4 regions of the Roseibium sp. SCP15 genome follow, and region 4 is predicted to be linked to each of the others. Evidence: riboswitches for the same ligand, from Rfam matches in the RefSeq annotation. Region 4 holds a riboswitch; each other region holds the start of a gene.
The links. Region 4 has a riboswitch for thiamine pyrophosphate ahead of thiB (thiamine ABC transporter substrate binding subunit). Riboswitches for the same ligand answer to the same signal wherever they lie in the genome.
Positions count from the first base shown of each region.

Region 1 (4,049 bases), on a different contig from region 4:
ACGCTTCCGGTTTGTCCTTGATGCGCAATTGCACCAACTTGACGCCAAGTGGGATCAGCCGACCGATCCACTCGGAACTATCCACGATCAGATAAAACGGGTCGAGTTTCATTCAAATACTGCCATGCCAATTACGGGAGTTGAGGGAACGGCCATGTCACGCGGCTCCAGTGGCTGTGCTTCGAAGGCCTGATACCCCGCCTCGACCGCCTTTGAAAAAGCTTCCGCCATGGCAACAGGATCACCGGCCTTTGCGACGGCTGTATTCAAGAGAGCCGCATCAAATCCGAATTCCATGACCTGGGCAGCGTGAGACGGGCGACCAAGGCCTGCATCAACAACAAGCGGAATGCCTGGGAAATGAGCTCGATAGGCTCTAAGTGCATCCGGATTGACTGGCCCGCGTGCAGACCCGATCGGTGCACACCAGGGCATCAACACCTGGCATCCTGCTTCCAGCAGCCTTTCACCGACAACGATGTCATCCGTGGTGTAAGGAAAAACCTTGAAACCGTCTTCGCTTAGAATTCCTGCAGCCTCCACCAAACCAAATACATCCGGTTGCAAGCTGTCATGGTGGCCAATTACCTCCAGTTTGATCCAATCTGTTCCGAACAGCTCCCGTGCCATCTTTGCTGTGGTCACGGCCTCTTTTACAGAATGACACCCGGCAGTGTTGGGAAGCACGCGCACATTCAGCTCGCGGATCAGATCCCAGAACTTGCCGCCAGCACCGGTTCCCGCAGCTTCGCGGCGAAGGGAGACAGTCAGTATTTCAGCACCAGATCGCTTTGCGGCATCTGACAGGATCTTCGGAGACGGATATTGCGCTGTTCCCAGAAGCAAGCGGGAAGAAATCTCTTCGCCGTAAAATTCAAGCATGGCCCTCACCCTCCCTGCATGGGAGACAGGATCTCGATCCGATCCCCTTCAAGAAGCTCGCAGCCGGCACGCTCTTCAGCCGAAACTAGCTCGCTGTTGCGTGCAGTTGCGAGAAAATCGTGTTCGTAGGCCAGTTCATCCAGAAGCCCCGAGAGGGTCGAACTGGTCACCTCCTGCTCTTCGCCATTAATGATGAGTTTCAAGGGTTATCTCCTTGGAGGATTGGAACAGGGTTTCGGCTGCCTGCGCCGCAAAGTGTGGCGCCAGCAGGAAACCGTGCCGGTAGAAGCCATTCAGGCTCAGAACCCGGCCGTCAAAGCTGATGCGCGGCAGATTATCGGCATACGCCGGGCGAACGCCAACGCCTGTCTCAATGATCTTGGCTTCAGCGAAAGCAGGATGAAGGCTGTAGGCAGCGTTCAGCAGCTCCATGGTGGAGCGAACGCTGACCGGGCCGTCGTCGGCGCTCTCGATCATTGTCGCCCCGACCATGAAGTGATTATTTTCCCGGGGGACGACATAGACCGGGATGCGTGGATGGAGCATTCGAACCGGCCTGGACAACGTGACCTCGGGCGCGTGCAGGATCAGCATTTCTCCGCGTACCGCCCTGAGGTTCTTTTCCTTTGACGCCATCCCAATGCAGTTGGCGACAAAGTCCGCGTCCACACTTGGCTCTTCTGACCCGAATATTGTTCTGACGCCCAATCTGGAAACTGTTTCTTCAAGCTCGACCAGAGCCCTGCGTGGATCAAGGTGAGCTTCTTTCGGGAAGAACAGACCTTTGGAAAATCTCCTCTCAAGGTCAGGCTCAAGTGCGGTTATCCCACCCCCGTCCAGCCACTCATAGCCACCTGTTCGCCCTGCAAAGCGATTGAGTTCCGCGGTGTCACGAGGTGGGGCAACCACCAGCGTTCCGTGATGTGAAACCGTGCCAGGCAACGCATTCGCCCACCAGTCGACCGAGCTTTTTCCGTAAACGAGAACGTCTTCCTCGGCATTTTCACGCTCGCACCACGGCGCCAGCATGCCGCCTGCGAGCCAGGAAGCGCTGCCGGACAAGTTTTCCCCGACCTCAAACAAGGTGACTTCGGCACCCCGTTTGCGAAGTTCGAATGCCAGCGACAGGCCGGCAACTCCTGCCCCTCGGATCAGGACCCTCATATCCTCGCACCTGCGTCTGAGACACCTTGCACGACGTTTCACTCCAGCAAGACCGGCGAAGGGCCTTGCATTCTTGTACATCAGGCTGTCGGGGATGCGCTTGACGATATGCGCCGGCCAGTCGGTCCTCGCGCTTCATCAGGGCCACCATCCCTTCGCCAGCATGACCTGGATCAGGTTCTTCGGGTCCCTGCGCTGTGCGTATAACCGCACCCTGCAGCATCTCAGCCCCATGACGGGACACCCCGGGTGAGCCCTGTTTGTGCCGGTGGGATGCGCCTTCTGTCAAGGTATCTCAGCGTGTGTCCGGTCCCTGTGTTCAGGTTTCCGTCGTCAAGCCATCCAGAAAAGCACGTGTCTCCTTGAGACTGGAAAACTTCAGAACAGTCAAATGCGGCGGAGGAGCTGTGTAGATCCGCAGCAGCTTGGCACGTGCGCTGTGCCGGGTGCGCCAAATAAAATGAACGAACTCAACGGTTTGGCCGTTGAAACGCTCCGGACACCCTTCTGGTAGATCGGGTCGGTTCTGGCCGTAGTATTGAATTGAGCGTTTGAGAACTCGAAAAATCCGCAACCAGACCGGCACATCCAACCAGATGAAGGTGTCCGCCCGGTCAACCCTTTCAGCGTAAGTGCTCGAATGGCCACCTTCGAAGATCCAATCGCTCTTCATGTGAACCTGATGCGTAAGTGAATCCTTTTCCTGTCTCGGTCTTTCCACCCAACCCGGCAGCCAGTGAATGTGGTCCATGTTGTAGACAGGCAAGCCCGTCCGCTCACCAAGCTGGTGCGCAAGCGTGCTTTTGCCCGAGCCGGGGCCACCGACGATCATCACGCGTTTCATGAAACACCTTTTGGCGATTGAGGGCCCGCAGTTATACGCCCTTCTGATTGAAAGAAAAGATGGAAACAGACTGTTCAATGGACACTTACGAACCTGCGACCCTATCTATCCGGAAGACGCGCTTTTGACTGCAAGGAGAGGCAGATGAGCTGGCTGAACACCCCTGACCCTATCCCGGGCAATGCTGCAAGTTGCGATCCGATTGATACGATCATCGTTCCCCGGACATCGGACCTGGGCGGTTTCCATGTCCGCCGCGCTCTGCCGTCACCGCGACGGCGCATGATCGGCCCGTTCATCTTCTTCGATCAGATGGGACCAGCGGAGCTTCTTGTTGGTGGAGGTGTCGATGTTCGGCCACATCCTCACATCGGCCTCGCAACGGTGACTTATCTGTTTGAGGGCGAAATGTATCACCGGGACAGTCTTGGAACGGAAATCGCAATCTCGCCAGGTGCGCTGAACTGGATGAGCGCAGGCAAAGGTATTGTTCACTCGGAGCGGGAACGCCCGGAGCGCAAGCAGGAGGCACGGCAACTGTTTGGCCTGCAAAGCTGGGTTGCCTTGCCGAAGCATCTGGAAGAAGGCGATCCGACTTTCCAGCACTTTGGAACCGAACAGCAACCAGAGTTTGCGGATAAAGGCGCTTCAGTGAAGCTGATTGCCGGAGATCTTTACGGCCACAAAGCGCCGGTGAAAACCGCTTCGGAAATGTTCTACGCCGATATTTCGTTGGAACCCGGGGCGAAGATCCCTCTTGATGCCGGCTGGGAAGAACGTGGCCTTTACACCATCTCCGGACAGATCTCGATTGCCGGACAGGCTTTCGATCCGGCGCAGTTGCTTGTCTTCAAGCCGGGTGACCATCTGGTGATCGAAAACCAGTCGCATGCTCCGGCACGGTTCGTCGTCCTGGGCGGTGAACCGATGGACGGAAGGCGTTACATCTGGTGGAATTTCGTATCTTCCTCGAAGGAGCGCATCAAACAGGCCAAGGAGGATTGGCGTCAGGGTCGCTTCGATACGGTACCGGGTGATGAAACGGAGTTCATTCCGCTGCCTGACCGTCCCGGTCCTTAGGATCGCCCATATTGCTCCAACCACTTTCCAATGGCGGCGCAACCTCAAAACGGTCGGCGGGCCGGATAAGGTCCGGTTC
Region 1 covers NZ_JBDZYI010000001.1:744,317-748,365, reverse strand. Annotated here, with positions in the region: gene ABLO27_RS03430 (thiamine phosphate synthase) at 1-112, opposite strand, end outside; gene ABLO27_RS03425 (thiazole synthase) at 109-882, opposite strand; gene thiS (sulfur carrier protein ThiS) at 888-1,085, opposite strand; gene thiO (glycine oxidase ThiO) at 1,069-2,046, opposite strand; TPP riboswitch at 2,179-2,304, opposite strand; gene ABLO27_RS03410 (DNA topology modulation protein FlaR) at 2,366-2,890, opposite strand; gene ABLO27_RS03405 (pirin family protein) at 3,035-3,970, shown strand; gene ABLO27_RS03400 (DUF6030 family protein) at 3,939-4,049, opposite strand, start outside.
Region 1: it holds a riboswitch for thiamine pyrophosphate, as region 4 does, so the genes downstream of both, thiO (glycine oxidase ThiO) here and thiB (thiamine ABC transporter substrate binding subunit) in region 4, are expected to answer to the same signal.

Region 2 (4,049 bases), on a different contig from region 4:
CCTTCAGGTCATCAAGGCCATTGATGTCCTTCTTGTACCACCCGCCCATCTGAACGCCGGTGTTCCCCGCCATTACGGGCTTCAGGCCAAAAGGGGCGTAGAGCTCATCCCAGAGAGCCTGGCCGCCCCCCTGTTCGATCCAGGCGATGTGTTCATGCGGCAACAAGCCGAAAGGAATGGCGGTGAAATAGACCGATGCTGGAATTTTGCCCTGCCAGAAAAAGGACGCAGTGTGCGCCATCTGAGCCGTGCCGGCCGCGACCGCGTCGAATACACCGAGTGCAGGCACCAGTTCTCCAGCCGAATAAAGCCGTATCCGGAAACGGCCAGCGGTCATTCTGGCCACCTGATCGACAATCCGCTGTGCTGTGACACCCGGTCCAGGCAGGTTCTTGGGCCAAGATGTCACCATTTTCCACTCGACTGTCGCCTTTTCCTCCGCGATCGCCGGAGCAGCCAGTGCGGCGCCCCCCGCTGCGACTGAGCCCCCAAGTAACGCCCGACGGGTGACGGGATTTTTTGACAGGCAAGACTTGTCTGACATGTCACATGCTCCAGAAGCGGTAAAAATGATGAACAGGGCCGTGGCCGGCACCAATCTCGAGCTGGTCAGCCGCCGAAATGGCAGCATGGATATAGGCCTTGGCCGCTCTCATTGCGCTTTCCAGATCGCTGCCTTTGGCGAGTTCGGCTGCGATTGCCGACGAAAGCGTACATCCGGTACCATGGGTGTTGTTTGTCTGGATGCGCTCTGCATGCAACCAGATGGCATTGCCGGCCGCATCGAAAAACAGATCCGCACTCTCTTCACCGGTTCCATGCCCTCCCTTGAGCAGAACCGACTTGCAACCGAGCCTCAGAAGATCCTCTGCTTGTGAGAGCATCTCCGTTTCATTGGCCGCAACCTCCGTTTCGAGCATCCTGGCGGCTTCATGCAGGTTTGGCGTTATGACATCGGCGAGCGGCACGAGAACGGAAATCAGGCTGGACACGGCACTGTCGGCCAGCAACGGATCACCGGACGCTGCCACCATCACCGGATCCAGCACCACCGGGCCAGTTGTGTGTGCCTCCAGTCCGCCTGCAACCGCCTCGATTATCTCGACGCTGGAGAGCATACCGATCTTGGTGGCATTGACGTTCAGGTCCGAATAGACCGCATCCATCTGGGCACGTACGAAAGCGGGCGGGACATCTTGAATGGCACTCACACCAAGAGTGTTTTGCGCCGTGAGAGCGGTCAGCACACTGGCACCGTAAACACCATTTGCCGAAAACGACTTGAGATCAGCCTGTATTCCGGCCCCGCCGCCGGAATCGGATCCTGCTATGGTCACCGCGATGGCGGTCATGTGTCTCTCCATTTTTGAATGAGAAAAGGAACTCAGGCCGTTTTCAGCCGCATTTCGATATCGTTCGCCGTGATGGAATAAAGGGCATCGAGCAGTTCCGGCACCAGACTTCCCGGCCCTCCGGCACGACTTGCGGCCAGTTCTCCGGCGATATTGAAGACCGACAGCCCGCACGCCGCGGCCAGGGCGGTGTCTGCCTCTACACAGGCAAAGGCAGCAAGCACGGCTCCACCGGCGCACCCTGTCGCCGTTACGCGCGCCATCAGAGGATGACCGTTGCGCAGGCGGAAATCTTCTCCCAGGCTCTCGATCTTGTCCTCAACTCCCGTCACCGCCAGCACGGTGCCAGCTGAAATCACGGCATCGGCTTCGGACCTTTGCGGAAAAAGGGCAACCATTTCCGCTTCGTTCAGGCGCAACAGGTCCGGCTGGAAGGCCATCAGCTCCCTTGCAAACGCGCAACGCACTCCAGACCGGTTCACGAACACCGGGTCGATACTGACAGGGCGCCCTGCTGCCTTCGCCGCCTTGATGGCGACCGGAATGGCTTCCCGACGGCTTTCATCCAGCGTACCGAGATTGATGAGCAGAGCATCCGCGCTTTCGGCGAAACCTGCGACTTCGTCCTTGGCGATGGTCATGGAAGGCACGGCGCCAAGCGCCAGCAAAGTGTTGGCCGTAAAGGTTTGTGCAACGGCATTGGTGATCGCGTGGATGCGCGGTGACTTCTGCCGCACCCTCATCAACAGGTCAAAGACAGTTTCCGGCGAAAGGTTCTGTGTGGAAGCTGCAACGGTCAGGTTCATGCGTCTCCTCCGAGTGGCTCCGGCTGCAAACCGGAAGTTTGATCAGGAGAGAGAGCTGTGAATGCCCTGGCAATCTGCATCTCAAATCCCTCCGCCGGCATCACCCGGATCAGGTTCAAGGAGTTGGCCGTACGCCTCTCAGCCCGATCCAGGATCGCCGGGCACCCCCATGAGATAACAGCACTGCTACCAAGGCGAACCCGTCATTGCAAGACCGTGCGATGGTCGCAGGCTGCATCAACGATTGACTGCGGACAACAGATAGGCGATGTCCTTGGGCACCATTCCGCAACGATTTCATTTCCGGAGCATCGCATGACCCCGTTTTTCGTTATGATCAAATGCCAGTTGGGCAAGACCTATCAGGTTGCCAACGCGATCGCCGACGCGGAAATTGCCTCGGAAGTCTATTCCACCAGTGGCGACTACGACCTTCTGGTGAAGTTCTACGTCGATAACGACGCCGATATCGGCCACTTCGTAAACGAGAAGGTTCACCCGATCGACGGCATTCAGGACACCAAGACGATCATTACCTTTAAGGCTTTCTGATTTTTCGCCTGACGCATTCTCCTGATCTGGAGACAATGGAGGCCATCATGCATTTTTTGAAAATTTCAGCCCTGGTCATGGGCTTGGGCACATTTTCCCTTGCCTCGGCTCCGCCGGCAAGCGCACAAGGCATGCCGCCCGAGCAGATCAAGCAGATACTGGATGTGACCAAGGCAAGCTGGGTTTCCTTTCGTGACTGGGAAGGCCAGCAGCTGATCTACTTCACCCATCTGGAAGCCTGGAAATGCGGGATCGACTATGTCTTTTACGGACTGAATGATGGCCCTCTGGACCAGATGTGGGAACTGGACGCATGCGATCCGGACAACCCCAACGCGGTTCTGAAGGAAAAGCCCTATATCGAACTGCCCGCAGGCTCGACGAATTCCATCAGCGTACAGCTGGTCTTTCCCGACGGCTCCAAGAGCGCCGTCGAGACATTCCACTACAAACCGTAGAAGAACCGCTGGGCTCCTCCCTGGCCTGTCCTAACTGAAGAAGCCGTTACGGATGTTCTCTACGGTCATGATTTCGATGGCGAAGACGCGCGGCGCGCCTTGGTGCGGTCGAGACCGAGCCGGTGTTCGCGGTAGATGACGAACACTCCCGCGGCGATCACGATCAGGGCTCCGATCACCACTTCCGGGACAGGAATTTCGGAAAACACCAGCCAGCCCACCAGGATCGCCCACAGCATGTTGACGTAGTCAAACGGGGCGATGGTGGAAGCGTCGGCAAACCGGTAGCTCTGTGTCAGAAGGATCTGGCCGACACCACCTGCAAGTCCGATCAGAACCAGCAGGCCTGCCGTTGAGAGATCCGGGACCACCCAGCTGTGTCCCGGAAGGACATATCCGAGCGGCAGGGTAAGCAGCGAAAGCACCGTGGAGGCGCCGGCAAACCAGGTCACGATCGTTGACGTGCGCTCGGTTTCGCACAATTTGCGAACGGTGATCATGGCAAGGGCAGCGAACCCGGCCCCCAACGCCCCCGCCAGTGCGCCGAGTGTTGCAGTGCTGTCCAGCTGGCCCTCACCCAAATGCGGCGACAGAACCACCAGAATGCCCAGGAACCCTACCCCAACGGCGCTCCAGCGATAAATTCTGACCTGTTCGCCAAGCAGAAAGAACGCCAGCACGACCACAATCAGCGGCGTCGCAAAGCCGATGGCCGTCGCGTCCGGTAGCGGCAGCAAATAAAGCGCGGTGAATGAGCAGACCATGGCTGAAAGACCGACGGTCGCCCGTGTCAGGTGTCCCTTTGGGTTGCGGGTCTTGAAGGCCAAACCGAGCTCTCCACGCAGAGCAACCATGAGAAGAACTGGAAACAGACCGAAGAA
Region 2 covers NZ_JBDZYI010000003.1:510,006-514,054, forward strand. Annotated here, with positions in the region: gene ABLO27_RS16215 (TRAP transporter substrate-binding protein) at 1-544, opposite strand, end outside; gene thiD (bifunctional hydroxymethylpyrimidine kinase/phosphomethylpyrimidine kinase) at 546-1,352, opposite strand; gene ABLO27_RS16225 (hydroxyethylthiazole kinase) at 1,385-2,158, opposite strand; TPP riboswitch at 2,227-2,337, opposite strand; gene ABLO27_RS16230 (Lrp/AsnC ligand binding domain-containing protein) at 2,474-2,710, shown strand; gene ABLO27_RS16235 (hypothetical protein) at 2,758-3,168, shown strand; gene ABLO27_RS16240 (DMT family transporter) at 3,234-4,049, opposite strand, start outside.
Region 2: it holds a riboswitch for thiamine pyrophosphate, as region 4 does, so the genes downstream of both, ABLO27_RS16225 (hydroxyethylthiazole kinase) here and thiB (thiamine ABC transporter substrate binding subunit) in region 4, are expected to answer to the same signal.

Region 3 (4,049 bases), on a different contig from region 4:
GAAATCTTGGGCCAGCAAATGAGATCCTAGCAGTTGGCCGGTAGGCAGGAAGATGGCTGATTACTATTCTATTCTGAAGAAAACGATCGCGTCCTTGCCCGAAAGCAACGGTGCTGCCCGCAGAAGCGTGTACAGCCGGGCACGAAACGCCATTGTTAATCAGCTCAAAGCCTATGAGCCGCCGCTGTCGCCCTCGGAGATCACGGCGGAACAGCTGCGGTTGGAAGAGGCAATCAGAAAAGTCGAGGCAGAGGCAGCGCGGGAAAGCCTTGGCTTAAGTCCTGCTGCGCCAGCCGTGGAAACACCGGCTCCGCATCCTTCTGAGACTGAGGCCACTGAAACCGAGCCAGAGGAACAGCCGGAAGAGCCTCAGGAAGAACCTGTCCAGGCTCAGGAAGCTGCTCCCGCCCAGGAAGAAGTCCCCGCAGAAGAGGAAAGTGTACCTTCACCGCTCAAGGAAACGCTTTCAGAGGCAGAAACCCTTGGAACAGCTGCGAATATGGCTGTTCAGAACGCAAAAGATGCGGTTGAACCGGCGTCCGACAGTGCTCCGGTGGATGATGCGCCGGCGCGGCAGGAGCCCGCCTTCGAGCCGCAGTCCGCCGATGACGATGGGATCTTCGAGCCTGCTCCGGTAACTGATACATCTACCAAGCCCGAAGCTGCTGCTGAATTCGCGACGCCCAAGGCTAGTGAAACGCCGATTGAAAAGCCTGCGCGGTCCAAACGTCAAAGGCCGAGCGCGTCTGATGCGCTGCGGGAAAAATCTTCTTCTAACAAAACGCTGCCGATTGCCATCGCTGCCGTGATTGCGCTTCTGGTTGTTGGTGGTGGGGCCTATTTCTTCTTGTCGTCAGACGATCAACAAGCCGTTGTTCAGCCGCAGACGCAATCGGAACCAGAAGAAACAGCAATAGCCTCGACAACTCCTCCGGCTGCAGATGAAACTCCGGCCGAAACGAGTGAGACGGCTGACGATCCAGCGAAAAACACCGATCGGCTGCTGGATGACGATGATCTGATTGCACCCGATGCACGCACAGTAACGACCACGACAATCAATCCGCAGGCTCAGCAGCCCGAGCCATCTCAGTCCGAGCCAACTCAGCCTTCGATTGTTTCAGGTGCCGACACTGGATCAGACGCCGCAACACCTGACGCAGGAGTTGAAGCGCCGTCGGCTGTGCCTGAAGGAAACCTTGCTGCGATCGCGCCGGAAGAAACGTCGCCAGGCACTCCGGCAGCTGATACCGACAGCAGTGTGCAGCGTTCCATCCTTTATGAGGAAGGTGAAGAAGCCGGGGGGGCTGGTACTGCTGCCCAGGGCGCCGTTGTCTGGAGCATCGAGGAAGAGACCAACCTCGACGGCAAATCGCAGGCCGTCCTGAATGCGTCGATCGAAATTCCTGAAAGAGACGTGAAGGTTGATATCCGTATCAAGCCGAACGACGACACGTCTCTGCCTGCAAGCCATCTTGTCGAAATCAAATACGAGTTTCCAGATAGCTTTGCCGCAGGTGACGTTGTGAATGTCCCCGGCCTTGTCATGAAGCCGACAGAGGAGGCGCGCGGAGACGCCCTGATCGGTGCTTCGGTCAAGGTCTCGCCGGGCTTCTTCTGGATCGCGCTTTCCAGTCTGCCGAACGAACAGGAACGCAATCTTGCGCTGCTGCGTGAGCGTGGCTGGATCGATATTCCTATGCTCTATGAAAACGGCAAGCGCGGAATTCTGACCCTTGAAAAGGGAAGTGCGGGTGCGGCCGCAGTCGAACAGGCGATTTCCGCCTGGCAGGCCGGCTAAGTCCAGATCTTCGCTTGTCGCAGGACAGTCCTGCAAAACTCAACTTGCCTTTTTCGTTCAGGCAAGGCATGTTCCGCCTCGGTCCGAGGGGTGTTCCGGTTTCCGGAGCTGAGATGGCGTTGAGCCGAACCCTTAGAACCTGATCCGGGTCATGCCGGCGAAGGGACGGAATCCTTAGCCAATTCCCGGATCTCCATTGTCATTTTCGGCACGTCCGAAGACGGGAGATCCTATGCTTGTTTGCCTTTTGCGGCAGCAGTTCCTGTATTTGCGGTACCTGTCTGCCCATCTGACTGCTCCCACAGCTCCGATTCAGAACGGAGTGATGTGGTGACGGCATTTCTTTCTATTTTGGGCAAGTTCCTGCTTGGCGCGATCTCGGTGCTCGGTGTCTGGGCACTGTTGGTCGCCGTATTGGAGCCGCCATCCTTCATGCTTCCGAGCCCTATCGTGGTCTTGCAAGCGTTTCCTGAGCATGCCGGGTTTCTCCTGCATCATGCCAGTATCACCGCGCTTGAGACCGTGCTGGGATTCGCTCTTGGTGTTTTGAGCGGCGCATTGCTTGCGATCTCCATCTGGCTGTTTCCTCTTGCGGGGCGCTTGGTGATGCCAACCATCCTTGTCACTCAGGCTCTGCCGGTTTTCGCCATTGCGCCGATTCTGGTGCTGTGGATGGGTTTCGGAATGTCTTCCAAGATCGTCATGGCGATCCTGGTGATCTTCTTCACGGTGACCTCCACCGTCTATGACGGCCTGCGACGCCTTGATACCGGTCTGGCGGACCTTGCCCGCCTTTATCGGGTGCCGCGTTATCGCGAGTTGCTTCTGTTCCGGCTGCCGGCGGCCTTGCCCGCATTTGCTTCCGGCCTCCGCGTCGCCGCTGTTTTCGCGCCCATCGGGGCGGTGGTCGGCGAGTGGGCGGGAGCGAAAGGCGGGCTTGCCTTCATCATGCTTCAAGCCAATGCCCGCGGGAACGCCGACCTGCTTTTTGCAGCGGTCATTCTGCTGGCCCTGATGGTGCTGGCGATGCGTTACGCCGTCGAATACTTCACCCGAATTCTTGTTCCCTGGCAGGTCGAAGACTGACCGCCGAACTCTGGAGGATTGAATGAAAAAGACACTCCTGTCCCTGACTGTTGCCGCAGGCCTGCTGGCCAGTGCACCGGCTCAGGCTGCGGAAAAACTGACGGTTCTGTTGGACTGGTTCACCAACCCTGATCATGCTCCCGTCATCACGGCACAGACCATGGGCTTTTTCGAAGCTGAGGGACTGGAAGTTGAACTGATTGAACCTGCCGATCCTGCAATGCCTCCCAAGCTCGTGGCCGCCGGTCAGGGTGATATCGCGATTTCCTATCAACCGACGCTTCACGCCCATATCGAAGAAGGGCTGCCGGTCACGCGGATCGGTACCCTGGTGGAAACGCCGCTCAATTCGCTCATCGTGTTGAAAGACGGACCGATCAAGGAGTTGAAAGATCTCAAGGGCAAGACGGTCGGATTTTCCGTCTCCGGCTTTGAAGATGCGATGCTTGGACAGATGCTGCGCTCGGTCGGTCTGACCATGGATGATGTGGAACTGATCAACGTCAACTTCGCGCTCTCGCCTTCTCTGATGTCCGGTCAGGTGGATGCGGTGATCGGTGCCTATCGCAACTTCGAACTGACCCAGATCGAAATTGAAGGCAAGGAAGGCAAGGCGTTCTACCCGGAAGAAAACGGCGTGCCGATTTTCGATGAGCTTATTTACGTCGTGAACAAGGACAAGGCCGAAGATCCACGGTTCGTGAAATTCATGGCTGCCATAGAAGCTGCAACCATTTTCCTGACCAATCATCCGGAAGAGGCCTGGAATGCCTTTATCGAAGCCTATCCGAACCTGAATGACGAACTGAACAAACGGGCATGGGCTGACACGCTGCCACGCTTTGCAAAGCGGCCTTCAGCTCTCGACACAGGACGCTATCAGCGTTTTGCGGAGTTTATGGCCGAGGCGGGTTTGATCAGCAAAGTTGTTCCTGTCGACACTTACGCCGTCGAAATTCGCTGATACGTTGATTTGTGGGAGAGAAGCAGCGCCGTCATTGTGCGGCGCTGTTTGCATTTTGAGCGGCTTTCAAATCGAACAGGATATCCTCAAAACGCCCGTAGAAATCCATCAGGGATGGCGCGAGAATCTGTGCGGTTTCAAGCGCTCTTTCGGCGTCCTCAAGGCGATTTTCTTTCATTGCGGCCATCAAACGTTCGT
Region 3 covers NZ_JBDZYI010000004.1:240,845-244,893, forward strand. Annotated here, with positions in the region: gene ABLO27_RS21010 (hypothetical protein) at 53-1,801, shown strand; TPP riboswitch at 1,878-1,984, shown strand; gene ABLO27_RS21015 (ABC transporter permease) at 2,132-2,887, shown strand; gene ABLO27_RS21020 (ABC transporter substrate-binding protein) at 2,910-3,851, shown strand; gene ABLO27_RS21025 (CHASE2 domain-containing protein) at 3,883-4,049, opposite strand, start outside.
Region 3: it holds a riboswitch for thiamine pyrophosphate, as region 4 does, so the genes downstream of both, ABLO27_RS21015 (ABC transporter permease) here and thiB (thiamine ABC transporter substrate binding subunit) in region 4, are expected to answer to the same signal.

Region 4 (4,049 bases):
GATCCGGGCAAAGAACATTCTGCCCTCCATGTTCAGAGAAAGAGCGAGCCGACCATGACGCTGGACGGCATCGCGCGCGGCCGGAACAAGGATGCGAAGCGCGAAGGGCAGTGCCATCACTGCATTCACAAGAGCGGTAACCGGCAATGCAAGCGAGGTCGGATCAACCAGCGGCCGAAGCACGATGAACAATCCCGTGCCGATAACCAGGGGCGAGGCCGCAAGCCCAAGAATGCCGCTGATATCAACCCATCCGTATCGCCCGGTGGCGATGGTCGCTGCCATGGGCAGCGCCATCAGCAAAAGGACCGCGGTGCTCATTGTCGCGACTGCAAGCGAGGTCATGGCCGCCTGGACGACGACCAACGGCAATGAGACAAGTCCAGTGAGCCCAGAGATCACCACCGATACCAACGGCAGGAGTAGAAAAATTGCAGCAAGCGCAATCCAGAGTGTGTCGGCAATTGGCTTCCCGCCGTCCCAGCGGCGAACGGCACGGTCAAGGCCGGCGCCAAAGCCGTCACCTCGAGAGAGTTTGAGCGCGGCATAGGCGGCGGCAGTCGTCAGGACGAGTTGCAAGGCTGACAGCATCGCGGCCCGGCTCAGATCAAAGTCATAGGTGAATGCCTGATAGATCGCGAGTTCGATCGTCGTGGCCCGGGGGCCGCCACCCAGGGTGAGTGCAACTGCAAAGCTGGTCAGACAGATAGCGAAAATCACGGCCAGAACGCCAGGCAGGATCCTCGCCAGCATTGGCAGCTCGATGAGCCTGAACATTGAACTGCCATGACACCCCAGTTGCGCAGCCAGTCGAAACCGTTCCGAGGGAATTTCCTGCCACCCCTGAAGGATCAGTCGCGTGGCCAAAGGCAGGTTGAAAAAGACATGAGCCAGGACAACACCGTGCAATCCGTAAATGCGGATCGGTGGCAGTCCGAAGAAGCCCAATGCGTCAGAAATCCATCCTGCGCGCCCGAAAACCTGGAGCAGACCGATAATGGCTACGATAACGGGAAGGATGAAGGGGGCACCCAGCAGTGCGATCAGCACACTTCTGCCGGGGAACCGCCGTCTCGCCAGCGCGCGGGCAACAGGGATCGCCAGTCCGGCACTGATCAGGGCGGACAACACCGCCTGCGTAAGCGTGAAGCGCAGCGCTGCCCAGTCAGCCGGGCCAAATCCTTGCCCGGCTTCCGCACGCAGCGCGATTGCTGCCAAGGTGCCCAGGATCAGCGCGGCGACAACAGCCGCCGCCGCGATCCCCGGGAACGGATTTACTGGCTGAGCGCGCCCAGCCATTCCGCCAACGCTTCCTTCCGCATCTTGGCGGCTTCATCAGCTCCGAGGAGCAGGGACTTTTCCGGAGTGTGCAGCGTTTCGAAGCCCTTTGGCAGTCCACCCTCCGGAGTGATCGCAGGATACATCCAGTTCGTGGTCGGAATGATCGACTGGAACGTGTCGGAAGTCATGAACTCCAGGAACTGGTCGGCGAGCTCCGGTTGGTCGGTGCCTGCCAATTTTGCAGCAACTTCGACCTGCATGTAGTGACCTTCGTCAAAGGCGGCGGCAGCCTTGCTGGCATCGTCTTCGGCAATCAGGTGGTAGGCGGGGGAAGTGGTGTAGCTGAGCACCATGTCCGCTTCACCTTCGAGAAAAAGTCCGTAAGCCTCTGACCAGCCTTTGGTGACCGTGACGATATTGTCCGACAGACCTTCCCAGATTTCCGGAGCCTCGTCGCCATAAACTGACTTGACCCACAGCAGCAGGCCAAGCCCCGGAGTTGAAGAGCGCGGGTCCTGAATGAGGATCTTGGTGTCGCTTGCTGCCAGATCGCGGAAATTGCCGGGAACAGCAGCGTCCTTGTTATGAACGAAAGCGAAATAGCCCCAGTCGTAAGGCACGAAGGTTTCGTCGTTCCATTCGATCGGCAGTGAAAACTCCGCATTGATGGAATGAGGCGCGAAGAGACCGGTTTGCTTGGTGGCGGCAATCAGATTGGTGTCCAGGCCAAGCACGATGTCTGCGTCTGAGTTTTCACCCTCCAGCCGGATGCGGGACAGAAGGGCAGCGCCGTCCTCGACGCCGACAAGGTTCAGCTCGCAATTGCAGACGGCTTCAAAGGCTTCCTTGACCTGTGGGCCCGGCCCCCAGTCGGAAACGAAGCTGTCATAGGTGTAGACGGTCAGCTGGGGTTTATCGGCGGCAACAGCCGATGTTGCGCACAAAAGTCCCGCAGCAAAGAGCAGATGTTTCATATCATCCTCCATTGCGGCGAGAGGGCAAGGATGGATGAAACCGCTACCTTTCCCTCCGCCGGTTCTAGCCGGTTCAGGTTCAACGGGTTTGCCAGAATGGCATCTCAGCGCGAAAACCTCACGCACCCCGAGGTAAGGCCGTGATTATCTGGAAATGAGAACGAGTACAACAGGTTTGATTAGCTCTAATCGGCAATTACTCAGGCGCACGAACAAAAGAGTCCTCAAGGGTTGCGCAGTGGCAAGATTTGAGGCTCACTGCTATCTAGCGTTGAATAAGTTGCATTTGTTCAATAATGAGAAGCGCCGAGAGAGCATATGAAGAGTGGATTATCCAGAAGCCGATTTCTTCTGATCGCTTCAATTCTGCTGAGCCTTTCTTACACCAGTTACATCTTTGATGTTCCGCACCATGCTGCGGGAAATGTATTCTTTTTCGAAAACACCACACGTAAACAAATTCCGGTAATCGCTCAAGGCACTCGCCATGAACAATCAGGAGTCACACCAGTAGACTTTGGTTTTTCTTTGGAGGGCTGGGTATCAGAGCCGACAATGACGGGGTTTTCTGCAGGCCGGTACGATTCATTGATCAAAGAAAACAATTTGCTGCGCGAGTGGGTTGAAGCAATTTCGGTTGGCTTTCTGTCAGTCACCGCATGTCTGATAATTATGTTTGTTTCTGGTGTTCGAATTTCATGGTGATTGCAGTTCGGTAAATACGGAGTGCTAGCCACTTTGCACGGGCATGTTTTTGTTCACTGGTATCGCAGAGGCTCAGATTTCTAGCGAAGACATGTAAGTGGAACTGCCTGAAAACTGCCTAGTGCGCCTATCTTCGAGTTCTGGACTTCCTAGTCGCCGAAGTCGCCTTCTGTTTCCCAAGTCAAGGCGAGCTAAACAGATGGCGACAAACACAAAAAGGGCGACCCGAGGGCCGCCCTTTCCATAAAGCTTGTGAGCTTTGGGCTTCTTAGAAGCCCATGCCGCCCATGCCGCCCATGTCGCCGCCCGGCATTGCCGGTGCTGCGTCTTTCTTCGGCAGCTCGGCAACCATGGCTTCGGTGGTGATCAAGAGACCGGCGACGGAAGCTGCGTCTTGCAGAGCAGTACGAACAACCTTGGTCGGGTCGATGATGCCAGCTTCGATCATGTTGACGAATTCTTCGGTCTGAGCGTTGAAGCCGAAGGTGTCGTCGTCGTTTTCCTGGATCTTGCCGACAACGATGGAGCCTTCGACACCAGCGTTTTCAACAATCTGACGGATCGGAGCTTCCAGAGCGCGCAGGACGATCTTGATGCCGGCTTCAATGTCGGAGTTGTCGGAAGACAGAGCAGAGACAGCTTTCTTCGCACGCAGCAGAGCAGTGCCGCCACCCGATACGATGCCTTCTTCAACAGCAGCGCGGGTTGCGTTCAGAGCATCGTCAACGCGATCTTTTTTCTCTTTCACTTCGATTTCGGTTGCACCGCCAACGCGGATAACTGCAACACCGCCAGCAAGCTTGGCCAGGCGCTCCTGGAGCTTCTCACGGTCGTAATCGGAAGTGGTTTCTTCGATCTGCGCCTTGATCTGACCAACGCGGCCGTCGATGTCTTCCTTGGAACCGGCACCGTCAACGATGGTGGTGGTTTCCTTGGTGATCGCGACTTTCTCGGCAGTGCCGAGCATGTCGAGGGTCACGTTTTCCAGCTTGATGCCGAGGTCTTCGGAGATCACGGTGCCACCGGTCAGGATAGCGATGTCTTCGAGCATTGCCTTACGACGATCGCCGAAGCCCGGAGCCTTGACAG
Region 4 covers NZ_JBDZYI010000002.1:431,486-435,534, reverse strand. Annotated here, with positions in the region: gene ABLO27_RS09390 (thiamine/thiamine pyrophosphate ABC transporter permease ThiP) at 1-1,299, opposite strand, end outside; gene thiB (thiamine ABC transporter substrate binding subunit) at 1,275-2,255, opposite strand; TPP riboswitch at 2,288-2,395, opposite strand; gene ABLO27_RS09380 (hypothetical protein) at 2,574-2,960, shown strand; gene groL (chaperonin GroEL) at 3,229-4,049, opposite strand, start outside.